DNA from 2 places in the Streptomyces sp. NPDC007872 genome. Region 1 is predicted to be linked to the other one. Evidence: riboswitches for the same ligand, from Rfam matches in the RefSeq annotation. Region 1 holds a riboswitch; the other holds the start of a gene.
The links. Region 1 has a riboswitch for thiamine pyrophosphate ahead of thiC (phosphomethylpyrimidine synthase ThiC). Riboswitches for the same ligand answer to the same signal wherever they lie in the genome.

Region 1 (5,841 bases):
CCAGGACGTCCACCTCCAGTGGATGTCCCGGCTCGACGCCGTGGTGCGGGAGGACGACCACCTCCTCGTGCACTCGGACACCACCGCGTACCTCGAATACGGCGAGACCATCGAGGACGTCAACGACACGGTCCACGAGATCCTCAACCGGAACGACGCGGACGAGGTCTGGGACGTCTTCCGGAAGTTCACCAAGCGCTTCGCGTTCCGCGACGACGGGGGACCGCAGGCCGTCCAGGAGCTGCTCTCCACCTACGGCGGCAGCCGGATCGTGCACGGCCACAGTCCGATCCCGTACCTCCTCGGCCAGGTCGGCACGGAGGACGGCGAGGACGGCGGAGGCCCGGTCGTCGACGGACCGCACGTGTACGCCGACGGGCTCGCGATCGCCATGGACGGCGGAGTGACCATGGCCGGGAAGCTCCTGGTCGTCCAACTCCCCCTGAACGGCAGACCGAACGGCTGACCTAGCGTCTGACTGAACGGTTGGCCGAACGGCCGGCCGGACACCCGCTATCACCCTGCGCATCCGGGAAGGACGATTTCGGGAAACTCCCTGTCAGCCCGCCGCGTCGCCGCCATACCATCGGGTGCATCCGTAGCAGGCTCTCCTCCGTTTCCGCCCGCCCGGTCGTCTTCCCACGGCCGTCACGGGCCTACGGAGCATCGGGGGATGCACATGAACGTGGCTCCGCACCTGCTGACCGAGGACCGTGCCGAGTACGAGCGGGTCCTCGACGACGCACTGAGCACCGCCCACGCACGTCCGGAACTCGCCGGGGTCGGCACCCGGCTCACGGTCGCGCAGTTGCGCGCGATGACGCTGAACGCGACGGCGCTCGTCACCTCCGCGGCCGCGAGCGAGTACGACCACTTCGTGAAGGTCCGCGAGCAGAACCGCGCGTCCGCCGGGACCCGCACCCCCGCCCCGTACGACCTGCCCGGCCCCGGGGCGGGCGTCGTCGCGATCGTCACCGTCATGGTGCCCGTCCTCGCGGGCGCCGCCTCCGTCATCTTCCTGCTGGTCGGCGCGGTGCTGCACGCCCTCGCCCCCACCGTGGCGTTCGGCGCGACCCTGCTCACCGCCGGCCTCGTGTTCGGCTCGCTCGCCGCCGCCGGACTGCTCTGCGCGGCCGCCGGGCTCCTCGTGACGGCCCTGCGCAACAGCCCGGTCGAGGTGAGCACGGGCGGCCCGCCCGGCGCTCCGGACGACGAACTCTCCCGCGCCCGCGAGGCCTGGCGCCTCGCCCTCCTCGAACGCGGCATCGTCCCCTTCCTCCGCGACGCCCTCGCCGCCACCCCGCCGGACCCGGCCGCCCCCTGACGCGCCGGACCGGCCCGCGACTCCCCCCCCCGGGGTCGCGGGCCGGCCCCTGAGCGAAAGAGTCCCGGGCGGACGGTTCCCGAGCGAACGGACCCCGGGCTGACGGGTCCCCTACTCCGCCAGCGGCAGGTACACGCGGTTGCCGCTCGCCGCGAACTCCTTCGACTTCTCCGCCATGCCGGCCTCGATCTCCTGCTCCGTACCGCCGTGTTCGCGGCGGATGTCCTGGGAGATCTTCATCGAGCAGAACTTCGGACCGCACATCGAGCAGAAGTGCGCGGTCTTCGCGGGCTCCGCCGGCAGCGTCTCGTCGTGGAACTCGCGGGCGGTGTCCGGGTCGAGCGCCAGGTTGAACTGGTCCTCCCAGCGGAACTCGAAGCGCGCGTCCGAGAGCGCGTCGTCCCACTCCTGCGCGCCCGGGTGCCCCTTGGCGAGGTCCGCCGCGTGGGCCGCGATCTTGTACGTGATGACGCCGGTCTTCACGTCGTCGCGGTTGGGCAGGCCCAGGTGCTCCTTGGGCGTCACGTAGCAGAGCATCGCCGTGCCCCACCAGGCGATCATCGCCGCGCCGATGCCGGAGGTGATGTGGTCGTAGGCGGGCGCCACGTCCGTGGTCAGCGGGCCGAGCGTGTAGAACGGCGCCTCCTCGCAGATCTCCTGCTGGAGGTCGATGTTCTCCTTGATCTTGTGCATCGGGACGTGTCCCGGGCCCTCGATCATCGTCTGGACGTGGTGACGCTTGGCGATCGTGTTCAGCTCGCCGAGCGTCTTCAACTCCGCGAACTGGGCGGCGTCGTTGGCGTCGGCGATCGAGCCGGGGCGCAGACCGTCGCCGAGCGAGTACGTGACGTCGTACGCCGCCAGGATCTCGCAGAGCTCCTCGAAGTGCGTGTAGAGGAAGTTCTCCTTGTGGTGCGCGAGGCACCAAGCGGCCATGATCGAGCCGCCGCGCGAGACGATGCCGGTCTTGCGGCGCGCCGTGAGCGGAACGTACGGCAGGAGCACGCCGGCGTGCACGGTCATGTAGTCGACGCCCTGCTCGGCCTGCTCGATCACCGTGTCCTTGTAGATCTCCCAGCTCAGCTCCTCGGCCTTGCCGTCGACCTTCTCCAGGGCCTGGTAGAGCGGCACGGTGCCGATCGGCACGGGGGAGTTGCGCAGCACCCACTCGCGGGTGGTGTGGATGTTGCGGCCGGTGGACAGGTCCATGACCGTGTCGGCGCCCCACTTGGTCGCCCAGGTCATCTTCTCCACCTCCTCCTCGATGGAGGAGGTCACGGCGGAGTTGCCGATGTTGGCGTTGACCTTCACCAGGAACCGCTTGCCGATGATCATCGGCTCGATCTCCGGGTGGTTGACGTTCGCCGGGAGCACGGCCCGGCCCGCCGCGATCTCCTCCCGCACGACCTCGGGGGAGACGTTCTCGCGGATCGCGACGTACTCCATCTCCGGCGTGATCTCGCCACGGCGGGCATACGCGAGCTGCGTCACCGCCTGGCCGGAGCGGCCCCGGCGCGGCAGGCGGGGGCGGCCGGGGAAGACCGCGTCGAGGTTCTTGAGCCCGCCGCCGCGCGGCGAGGTGTGCTTGATGCCGTCGTCCTCGGGGCGGGCCGGGCGGCCCGCGTACTCCTCGGTGTCACCGCGCGCGATGATCCAGTTCTCGCGCAGCGGCGGCAGGCCCCGCCGCACGTCGGTGTCGACGGTGGGATCGGTGTACGGGCCGGAGGTGTCGTACAGCGTGACGTCCCTGCCGTTGGTGAGGTGCACCTGACGGACCGGAACCCGCAGGTCGGGGCGAGAGCCCTGGACGTATCCCTTGTGCCAGCCCGGCGTGCGCCCGTCGGACTGGTCGTTCTGGTCGGAGGCAGGCGTGCGTGCGTCCTGAATGGTCATGAGACCGATCTCCCTACGCCGGCATTACCCGGTAACAGGTTCGGCGGTCGGCGCAGCCTCCTCCCGTACGTACATCGGTACGCGCGTACGGTGATCAGCGCCCTCTCAGCCCGGTGCTCCGAGCTCCCGCGTGTGCAAAGGTGCCACCACGCTAGCGTCATCCCGGGCGTGCTGAACAGTGGGCCCCCGCCGTTCTTGCGATGATCGGTCGGTGACTTCCCCCCAGCAGACCCCCGAGCCGCACGACCACTCCCACGGCACGGGCCCGTCGTCCCACGGCCCCGGACCCGGTTCCGGGCACGGTGCGGGCCAAGGGCACGGATCAGGCCATGGCCATGGATCCGGGCACGGGCACAGCCACAGTCATGGCCCCGCCGCGCCCGTGTCCCGGCACCTGCGCAAGGTCATCGCCGCCGTCCTGGTCCCCTTCGCCACCGCCGTCGTGGTCGGGCTGGCGGTCCTGTGGCCCGGCGGCGCCCCGGCGCACGAGCGCACCGGTGTCGGTTTCGACCGGCAGACCGAGCAGGGCGAGGTCGTCTCCGTCGAGTACGTCGACTGCAAGGTCGTGAACGCCGGTCAGGTCCCGCCGACCGGGGACACCTCCACCCCGGAGGGGCGCGAGGCGGTCGAAGCCCAGCAGGGGGAGTGCAAGAAGGCGAGGGTCCAGGTCACCACCGGACCGAACAAGGGGCGCGAGTTCACCGAGATCGTGCAGCCGGGAGCACCGCGCCAACTGGAGGAGGGGCAGGGCGTGGTGGTGGCGTACGCCCCCGACGCCCCGTACGACCTCCAGTACTCGGTGACGGACGTGAACCGCAAGGTGCCGTTGGCGGTGCTCGCCGGCATCTTCGCCCTCGCGGTCGTGGCGGTCGGGCGAATGCGGGGGCTCATGGCCCTGGTCGCGCTCGCCGTGAGTTTCCTGGTGCTGATGTTCTTCATCCTGCCCGCGATCCTGCAGGGGTCGAACCCGCTGGTGGTGGCGGTGGTCGGGTCGAGCGCGATCATGCTGATCGCGCTCTACATGTGCCACGGCCTCTCGGCCCGCACCTCGGTCGCGGTGCTCGGCACGCTGATCTCGCTGCTGCTCATCGGGCTGCTCGGCTCGCTCTTCATCGGCTGGGCCTCGCTCAGCGGCAACACGGACGACAACACCGGACTGATCCACGGGCTCTACCCGGACATCGACATGTCCGGTCTGCTGCTGGCCAGTGTGATCATCGGTTCCCTCGGTGTGCTCGACGACGTGACGGTCACCCAGACCTCGGCCGTCTGGGAGCTGCACCAGGCCGATCCGGGCATGGGGCCGCGCGGCCTGTACCGGGCGGGGATCCGGATCGGCCGCGACCACATCGCCTCGGTCGTGAACACGCTGGTGCTCGCCTACGCGGGCGCCGCGCTGCCCCTGCTGCTGCTCTTCTCCATCGCGCAGAGCAGCATGGGGACGGTGGCCAACAGCGAGCTGGTGGCCGAGGAGATCGTCCGGACGCTGGTCGGTTCGATCGGTCTGGTGGCGTCCGTCCCGGTGACCACGGCGCTCGCGGCGCTCGTGGTCTCGGCCGATCGCGCCGAGGGCACCGACCGCCCGGGGACCGGCGGCCGGAAGACCTCGTCGGGGCGGGGCGGACGGCGCCGCCGCGCCAAGTGACGGAAGGGCGAGGAGTGGTACGTCCGGTTCGTCGGCGTGCCGGCTCGGGGGGTCGGCTACGCAGAAGGGTCCGGATCAGGACAACTCGACGCCGGTGCGGCGGTTTCAGGCCGGGCCGGCGTTCTCCTCGGCCAGGATCCGGCCCAGCGCCGCCTCCAGGTTGTCCTCGAAGTCGCCGAGTGCCCGTTCCTGACCGAGCGGCACCAGCTTGTCCGTACGGTCGAGGAAGGCGACGAGCGGTGGCGCGCTGGCCCGGAACAGGGCGCGGTCACCGCCGACCTGGAGCCGGATGGAGACGTCCGAGAGCCGCTCGGGCTCGGTCGGGGCGATGTGCACATCGCCGTCCCCGCTCGGCCGGTTGATCCCGTCGAGCAGCAGTTCGCGGCCGAAGGCCCAGGTCACGGGTGCGTCCCCGGGGAGATGGAACGTCATCCGCACCGCGTAGGGATCCCGGGTCTCATACCGCAGTTCGACCGGGATCTTGAAGGAGAGCTCCTCGGAGACGAGGAAGCTCATCAGGACCTCGGCCTGAACCGACTCTCGCATCATGTACCCCGCAGTAGATGAAGCAGTTGTGTAAACACCGCTGCTGAAAGCTGTGACCGAAACGGCCAGGAATGATCCCCCGTGGCCCTCTTGACGCAATCGTGCTGTAAGCACTAGCAGATCACAAGGAGTGATTTTTCAAATACTGATAGAGAACGCGAGTGATCCGAAGAGCTTTCCGATCTCGGTGCGTAGTCGATCGACTGCTGGGAGCAACCGTTCTTGCTGGTGGAGGGGGAGGGAAAGGGCGATTGCGGCCGCCATGGAGCCCGCGGTGAGGGGGATTGCGGCGCAGACCGTGCCGAGCGCATATTCCTGACGCTCCACCAGGGGCTCCATTCTCCCCAAACCGCCCAAACGATCCAAAAGCGCACTTCGGTTACTCACCGTGTACGGAGTGATGGATTCCACCGGGTGGCGGTCAAGGTGGTCT
Region 2 (5,841 bases), on a different contig from region 1:
ATGGGCATGCCGTACTTCTCCACGGACACCACCGCCGCCCAGCGCGCCCTGGAGATCGACGCCGAGGCCCTGCTCATGGGCAAGAACGGCGTCGACGGCGTGTACGACTCCGACCCGAAGCGCAACCCCGACGCGGTCAAGTTCGACGCGCTCGAGTACGGCGAGGTGATCGCCCGCGACCTCAAGGTCGCCGACGCCACCGCCGTCACCCTGTGCCGGGACAACAACCTCCCGATCCTCGTCTTCGAACTGCTCGCCGAGGGCAATATCGCGCGCGCGGTGAAGGGTGAGAAGATCGGCACGCTCGTGAGCGACCAGGGCACCCGGGCCTGACCCGAACCGGGAACCGCCCCGCACGGGGCTGGACGACAGCCCTGCCGGTCGTACACCGTGCAGGACACAACGCGACGACACGCAGGAGCATGTGGTGATCGAAGAGACCCTCCTCGAGGCCGAGGAGAAGATGGAGAAGGCCGTCGTGGTCGCCAAGGAGGACTTCGCCGCGATCCGCACCGGCCGTGCGCACCCGGCGATGTTCAACAAGATCGTGGCGGAGTACTACGGCGCCCTCACCCCCATCAACCAGCTCGCGTCCTTCTCGGTGCCCGAGCCGCGGATGGCCGTGGTGACCCCGTTCGACAAGAGCGCGCTGCGCAACATCGAGCAGGCGATCCGCGACTCCGACCTCGGCGTCAACCCGAGCAACGACGGCAACATCATCCGGGTGGTGTTCCCCGAGCTGACCGAGGAGCGCCGCCGCGAGTACATCAAGGTCGCCAAGGGCAAGGCCGAGGACTCGAAGATCTCGATCCGCTCGGTGCGCCGCAAGGCCAAGGAGACCATCGACAAGCTCGTCAAGGACGGCGAGGTCGGCGAGGACGAGGGCCGTCGCGGGGAGAAGGAGCTCGACGACACCACCGCGAAGTACGTCACGCAGGTGGACGAGCTGCTCAAGCACAAGGAAGCCGAGCTGCTCGAGGTCTGATGAACGACTCTTCCTGGGATGCCCCGGCCGGTTCCGGCCGCGGGGGACCCCACCAGGGGCCCGCCCCGGCGGGTCCCGCCCACGAGGGACATCCGGCGGCGCAGACTCGCCCCATGCCCATCGTGCCCGACGTTCCCGCCGGCGGATTCCAGGACGGTCACGGCCGGGGGGCCGCTCACCCGAGCGGTCCCCTGTTCCGTGACGAGACCCCGCACGAGCACCCGCAGGAGCCCATGTCCAGCCGCACCCCGCCTCCGCCGCCCGCGCCGCCGGCGCCACGGCAGAAGAAGAGCGCGGGGCGCGACCTGGGCGCGGCCATAGGGGTCGGGGTCGGTCTCGGCGCCGTCATCATCGCCTCCCTGTTCATCTGGAAGGCGGCCTTCGTCGGAGTGGTCGCGGTCGCCGTGGTGGTCGGGCTGTGGGAGCTGACCTCCCGGCTCCAGGAGCGCAAGCAGATCAAGGCGCCGCTGGTGCCGCTCGCGGTCGGCGGCGCGGCGATGGTCGTCGCCGGGTACGTGCGCGGTGCCGAGGGCGCCTGGGTCGCGATGGCCCTGACGGCGCTCGCGGTCCTGGTGTGGCGCATGACGGAGCCGCCCGAGGGCTATCTGAAGGACGTCACGGCGGGCGTGTTCGCCGCGTTCTACGTGCCGTTCCTGGCGACGTTCGTGTCGCTGCTGCTCGCCGCGGACGACGGCCCGTGGCGGGTGCTGACCTTCCTGCTCCTGACGGTGGTCAGCGACACCGGGGCGTACGCGATCGGCTGGCGCTTCGGCAAGCGCAAGCTGGCGCCGAGGATCAGCCCCGGCAAGACCCGCGAGGGCCTGGTCGGCGCGGTGACGTTCGCGATGGCGGCGGGCGCGCTGTGCATGCAGTTCATGATCGACGACGGGGTCTGGTGGCAGGGCCTGATCCTCGGCCTCGCGGTGGCGGCGAGCGCGACGCTCGGCGACCTCGGCGAGTCGATGATCAAGCGCGACCTGGGCATCAAGGACATGGGCACGCTGCTGCCCGGACACGGCGGCATCATGGACCGGCTGGACTCGCTGCTGCCGACGGCGCCGGTGGTGTGGCTGCTGCTCGCGCTGTTCGTGGGCACCGGCTGACCTGCGGTTCTTCGGACGAGGGGCCCGTTGTCCACAGGACGGCGGGTCCCTCTTCGTATCTCTGCGACACTGGTAGCACCATGCCCAAGCCCGGAGAACTCACTTTCGTCGCCCCCCGCGGAGCCAAGAAGCCGCCGCGGCACCTCGCCGACCTCACGCCCGCCGAGCGGAAGGAGGCCGTCGCCGCGATCGGCGAGAAGCCCTTCCGCGCCAAGCAGTTGTCCACGCACTACTTCGCGCGGTACGCGCACGACCCCGCGGAGTGGACCGACATCCCGGCCGCCTCGCGGGAGAAGCTGGCCGGGGAGCTGCTGCCCGACCTGATGTCCGTGGTGCGGCACATCTCGTGCGACGACGACACCACCCGCAAGACCCTGTGGCGGCTGCACGACGGCACGCTCGTGGAGTCGGTGCTCATGCGCTACCCGGACCGGGTGACCATGTGCATCTCCTCGCAGGCCGGCTGCGGGATGAACTGCCCGTTCTGCGCGACCGGACAGGCCGGCCTCGACCGGAACCTGTCGACCGCCGAGATCGTGCACCAGATCGTCGACGGCATGCGGGCCCTGCGCGACGGCGAGGTCCCCGGCGGCCCGGCGCGCCTGTCGAACATCGTGTTCATGGGCATGGGCGAGCCGCTCGCCAACTACAAGCGGGTCGTCGGCGCCGTCCGCCGCCTCACCGACCCCGAGCCGGACGGCCTGGGCCTGTCCCAGCGCGGCATCACCGTCTCCACCGTCGGGCTCGTGCCCGCCATGCTGCGCTTCGCCGACGAGGGCTTCAAGTGCCGCCTCGCGGTCTCCCTGCACGCCCCGGACGACGAGCTGCGCGACACCCTCGTGCCCGTCAACACGCGCTGGAAGGTGCGGGAGGTCCTCGACGCGGCCTGGGAGTACGCGGAGAAGTCCGGGCGCCGGATCTCCATCGAGTACGCCCTCATCCGGGACATCAACGACCAGGCCTGGCGCGGCGACCTGCTCGGCAGGCTGCTCAAGGGCAAGCGGGTGCACGTCAACCTGATCCCGCTGAACCCGACGCCCGGGTCGAAGTGGACCGCCTCCCGCCCGGAGGACGAGAAGGCGTTCGTCGAGGCCATCGCCCGCCACGGCGTGCCGGTGACCGTGCGCGACACCCGGGGCCAGGAGATCGACGGCGCCTGTGGACAGCTCGCGGCCGCCGAACGCTGACCTTGTACTCTGAGCTCGAACACATCTTCATAGCCATTCCGACAGGGGAGCGCCACAGCGCTGAGAGTGCGGTGACCGTCAGACCGCAGACCCTCTGAACCTCGCCCAGGTCATTCTGGGTAGGGAGTTCGGTCGTAACTCGAGCTGTTGCGCCCTGCCCGCGTCCGGTCCGCCGGACGGGGCGGGGCCGCGTCTCTTCCTGGTCCCACCCAGGAGGAAATCCAGTGAGCATCAAGAAGCAGGCCGCCGTCGCGGTCCTCGCGGCGCTCGGCGTCACCGCCCTCGCCGCCTGCGGCACCGACGACGCCGGCGAGGCCGCCGGCAAGTCCGGCGCGCCCGCGCCGAAGACCGTGACCCTGGTCAGCCACGACTCGTTCAACGCCTCCAAGGAGGTCCTGGCCGAGTTCACGAAGCGGACCGGGTTCACCGTCAAGGTCCTCAAGGCCGGGGACGCCGGCGAGGCCGTCAACAAGGAGATCCTGACCAAGGGCTCCCCGCAGGGCGACGTCTTCTTCGGCGTCGACAACACCCTGCTCTCCCGCGCCCTCGACAACGGGATCTTCGTGCCGTACGAGGCGAAGGGCCTCGACCGGGTCCCGGCGGAGTACCGCCTCGACAAGGAGAACCGGGTCACCCCGATCGACTCCGGCGACATCTGCGTCAACTACGACAAGAAGTACTTCGCCGACAAGAAGCTGGCGCCGCCGGTGACCTTCGACGACCTGGCGAAGCCGGCGTACAGGGACCTGCTCGTCGTCGAGAACCCGGAGCGCTCCTCCCCGGGCCTCGGCTTCCTCCTCGGCACGGCCGCGAAGTACGGCGACGACGGCTGGCAGGACTACTGGAAGAAGCTCAGGGCCAACGGCGTGAAGACCGTCGACAGCTGGGAGCTCGCCTACAACCAGGAGTTCTCCGGCTCGGCCGGCGGCAAGCAGGCCAAGGGCGACCGGCCGCTGGTCGTGTCGTACGCCTCCAGCCCGCCGGTCGAGGTGCTGTACGGCGAGCCGCAGCCGAAGGTGGCGCCCACCGGCGTCTCCACCGGCACCTGCTTCCGGCAGACCGAGTTCGCGGGCCTGCTGAACGGGGCGAAGAACCCCGAGGGCGGCAAGGCGCTGATCGACTTCCTGATCTCGAAGACGTTCCAGGAGGACATGCCGCTCCAGATGTTCGTCAACCCGGTGGCGAAGGACGCGGCCCTGCCCGAGCTGTTCACCAAGCACGGCGTGGTCGTGGAGAAGCCGGAGACCATGGCGCCCGGGAAGATCGCCGAGAAGCGCGACGCGTGGATCCAGCAGTGGTCGTCGCTCGTCCTGAAGTAAGGCGCGACGCGCGCGGGAACGCGGCGCGGCTCGGGCTCATGGCCCTGCCCGTCGCGTTCTTCGCGGTGTTCTTCGCGTGGCCCGTCGTGTCCATCGTGGACCGGGGACTGCGGCCCGACGGCGACTGGCGGTTCGGCCGGATCGGCGAGACGCTGAGCCGTCCGGACATTCTCGACGTGCTCGGCTTCACCGCCTGGCAGGCCCTCGCCTCCACCGGCCTCACCCTGCTCGTCGCGCTGCCCGGCGCGTACGTCTTCGCCCGCTTCGACTTCCCCGGCAAGACCGTCCTGCGGGCCGTGGTCACGGTGCCGTTCGTGCTGCCCACCGTCCTGGTCGGCACCGCCTTCCTGGCCCTCGTCGGCCGGAACGGGCTCACCGACGAGCTGTGGGGGCTGCGGCTCGACACGAGCGTGTGGGCCATCCTGCTCGCCCACGTCTTCTTCAACTACGCGGTCGTCGTCCGGACCGTCGGCGGCCTCTGGGCGCAGCTCGACCCGCGCCAGGAGGAGGCCGCCCGGGTCCTCGGCGCCTCCCGCTTCACGGCCTGGCGGACGGTGACGCTGCCCGCGCTCGTCCCGGCCGTGTCGGCGGCGGCCCTGATGGTCTTCCTCTTCACCTTCACCTCCTTCGGCGTCGTGCAGATCCTCGGCGGGGACGCGTACACGACCCTGGAGGCGGAGATCTACCGGCAGACCGCCCGGCTGCTCGACCTGCCGACGGCGGCCGTCCTCACCCTCGTGCAGTTCGCCGCGGTCGGCGCGATCCTCGCCCTGCACGCGTGGACGGTACGGCGGCGGGAGACCGCGCTGCGGCTCGTACCGCCGGAGCGGACCGCGCGCCGGCCGCGCGGCGCCGGGCAGTGGGCGCTGCTCGGCGGCGTCCTCGTCTCGGTGGCCCTCCTGATCCTGCTGCCGCTCGGGGTGCTCGTGGAGCGGTCGTTCGCCGGCCCCGGGGGGTACGGGCTCGGCTACTACCGGGCGCTCGGCTCGCTCGACGAGAGCGGGACCTTCCTGGTGCCGCCCCTGGAGGCGATCGGGAACTCGCTGCGGTACGCGCTGGCCGCCACCGCCATCGCCGTCGTGATCGGCGGGCTCGCGGCGGCGGCGCTCACCCGGCGGGCGGGGCGGCTCGTCCGGGGCTTCGACGCGCTGCTGATGCTGCCGCTGGGGGTCTCCGCCGTCACCGTCGGCTTCGGCTTCCTCATCACGCTCGACGAGCCGCCGTTCGACCTGCGCGCGAGCTGGATC

Region 2: it holds a riboswitch for thiamine pyrophosphate, as region 1 does, so the genes downstream of both, ACFYNX_RS04825 (thiamine ABC transporter substrate binding subunit) here and thiC (phosphomethylpyrimidine synthase ThiC) in region 1, are expected to answer to the same signal.

The regions. Positions count from the first base shown of each region.
Region 1 covers NZ_JBIAEA010000005.1:199,862-205,702, forward strand. Annotated here, with positions in the region: gene ACFYNX_RS19500 (metallophosphoesterase) at 1-466, shown strand, start outside; gene ACFYNX_RS19505 (hypothetical protein) at 674-1,324, shown strand; gene thiC (phosphomethylpyrimidine synthase ThiC) at 1,436-3,217, opposite strand; TPP riboswitch at 3,211-3,357, opposite strand; gene ACFYNX_RS19515 (YibE/F family protein) at 3,396-4,862, shown strand; gene ACFYNX_RS19520 (SsgA family sporulation/cell division regulator) at 4,968-5,408, opposite strand; gene ACFYNX_RS19525 (helix-turn-helix domain-containing protein) at 5,547-5,841, opposite strand, start outside.
Region 2 covers NZ_JBIAEA010000001.1:1,162,939-1,168,779, forward strand. Annotated here, with positions in the region: gene pyrH (UMP kinase) at 1-333, shown strand, start outside; gene frr (ribosome recycling factor) at 428-985, shown strand; gene ACFYNX_RS04815 (phosphatidate cytidylyltransferase) at 985-2,088, shown strand; gene rlmN (23S rRNA (adenine(2503)-C(2))-methyltransferase RlmN) at 2,169-3,275, shown strand; TPP riboswitch at 3,309-3,419, shown strand; gene ACFYNX_RS04825 (thiamine ABC transporter substrate binding subunit) at 3,500-4,594, shown strand; gene ACFYNX_RS04830 (iron ABC transporter permease) at 4,633-5,841, shown strand, end outside.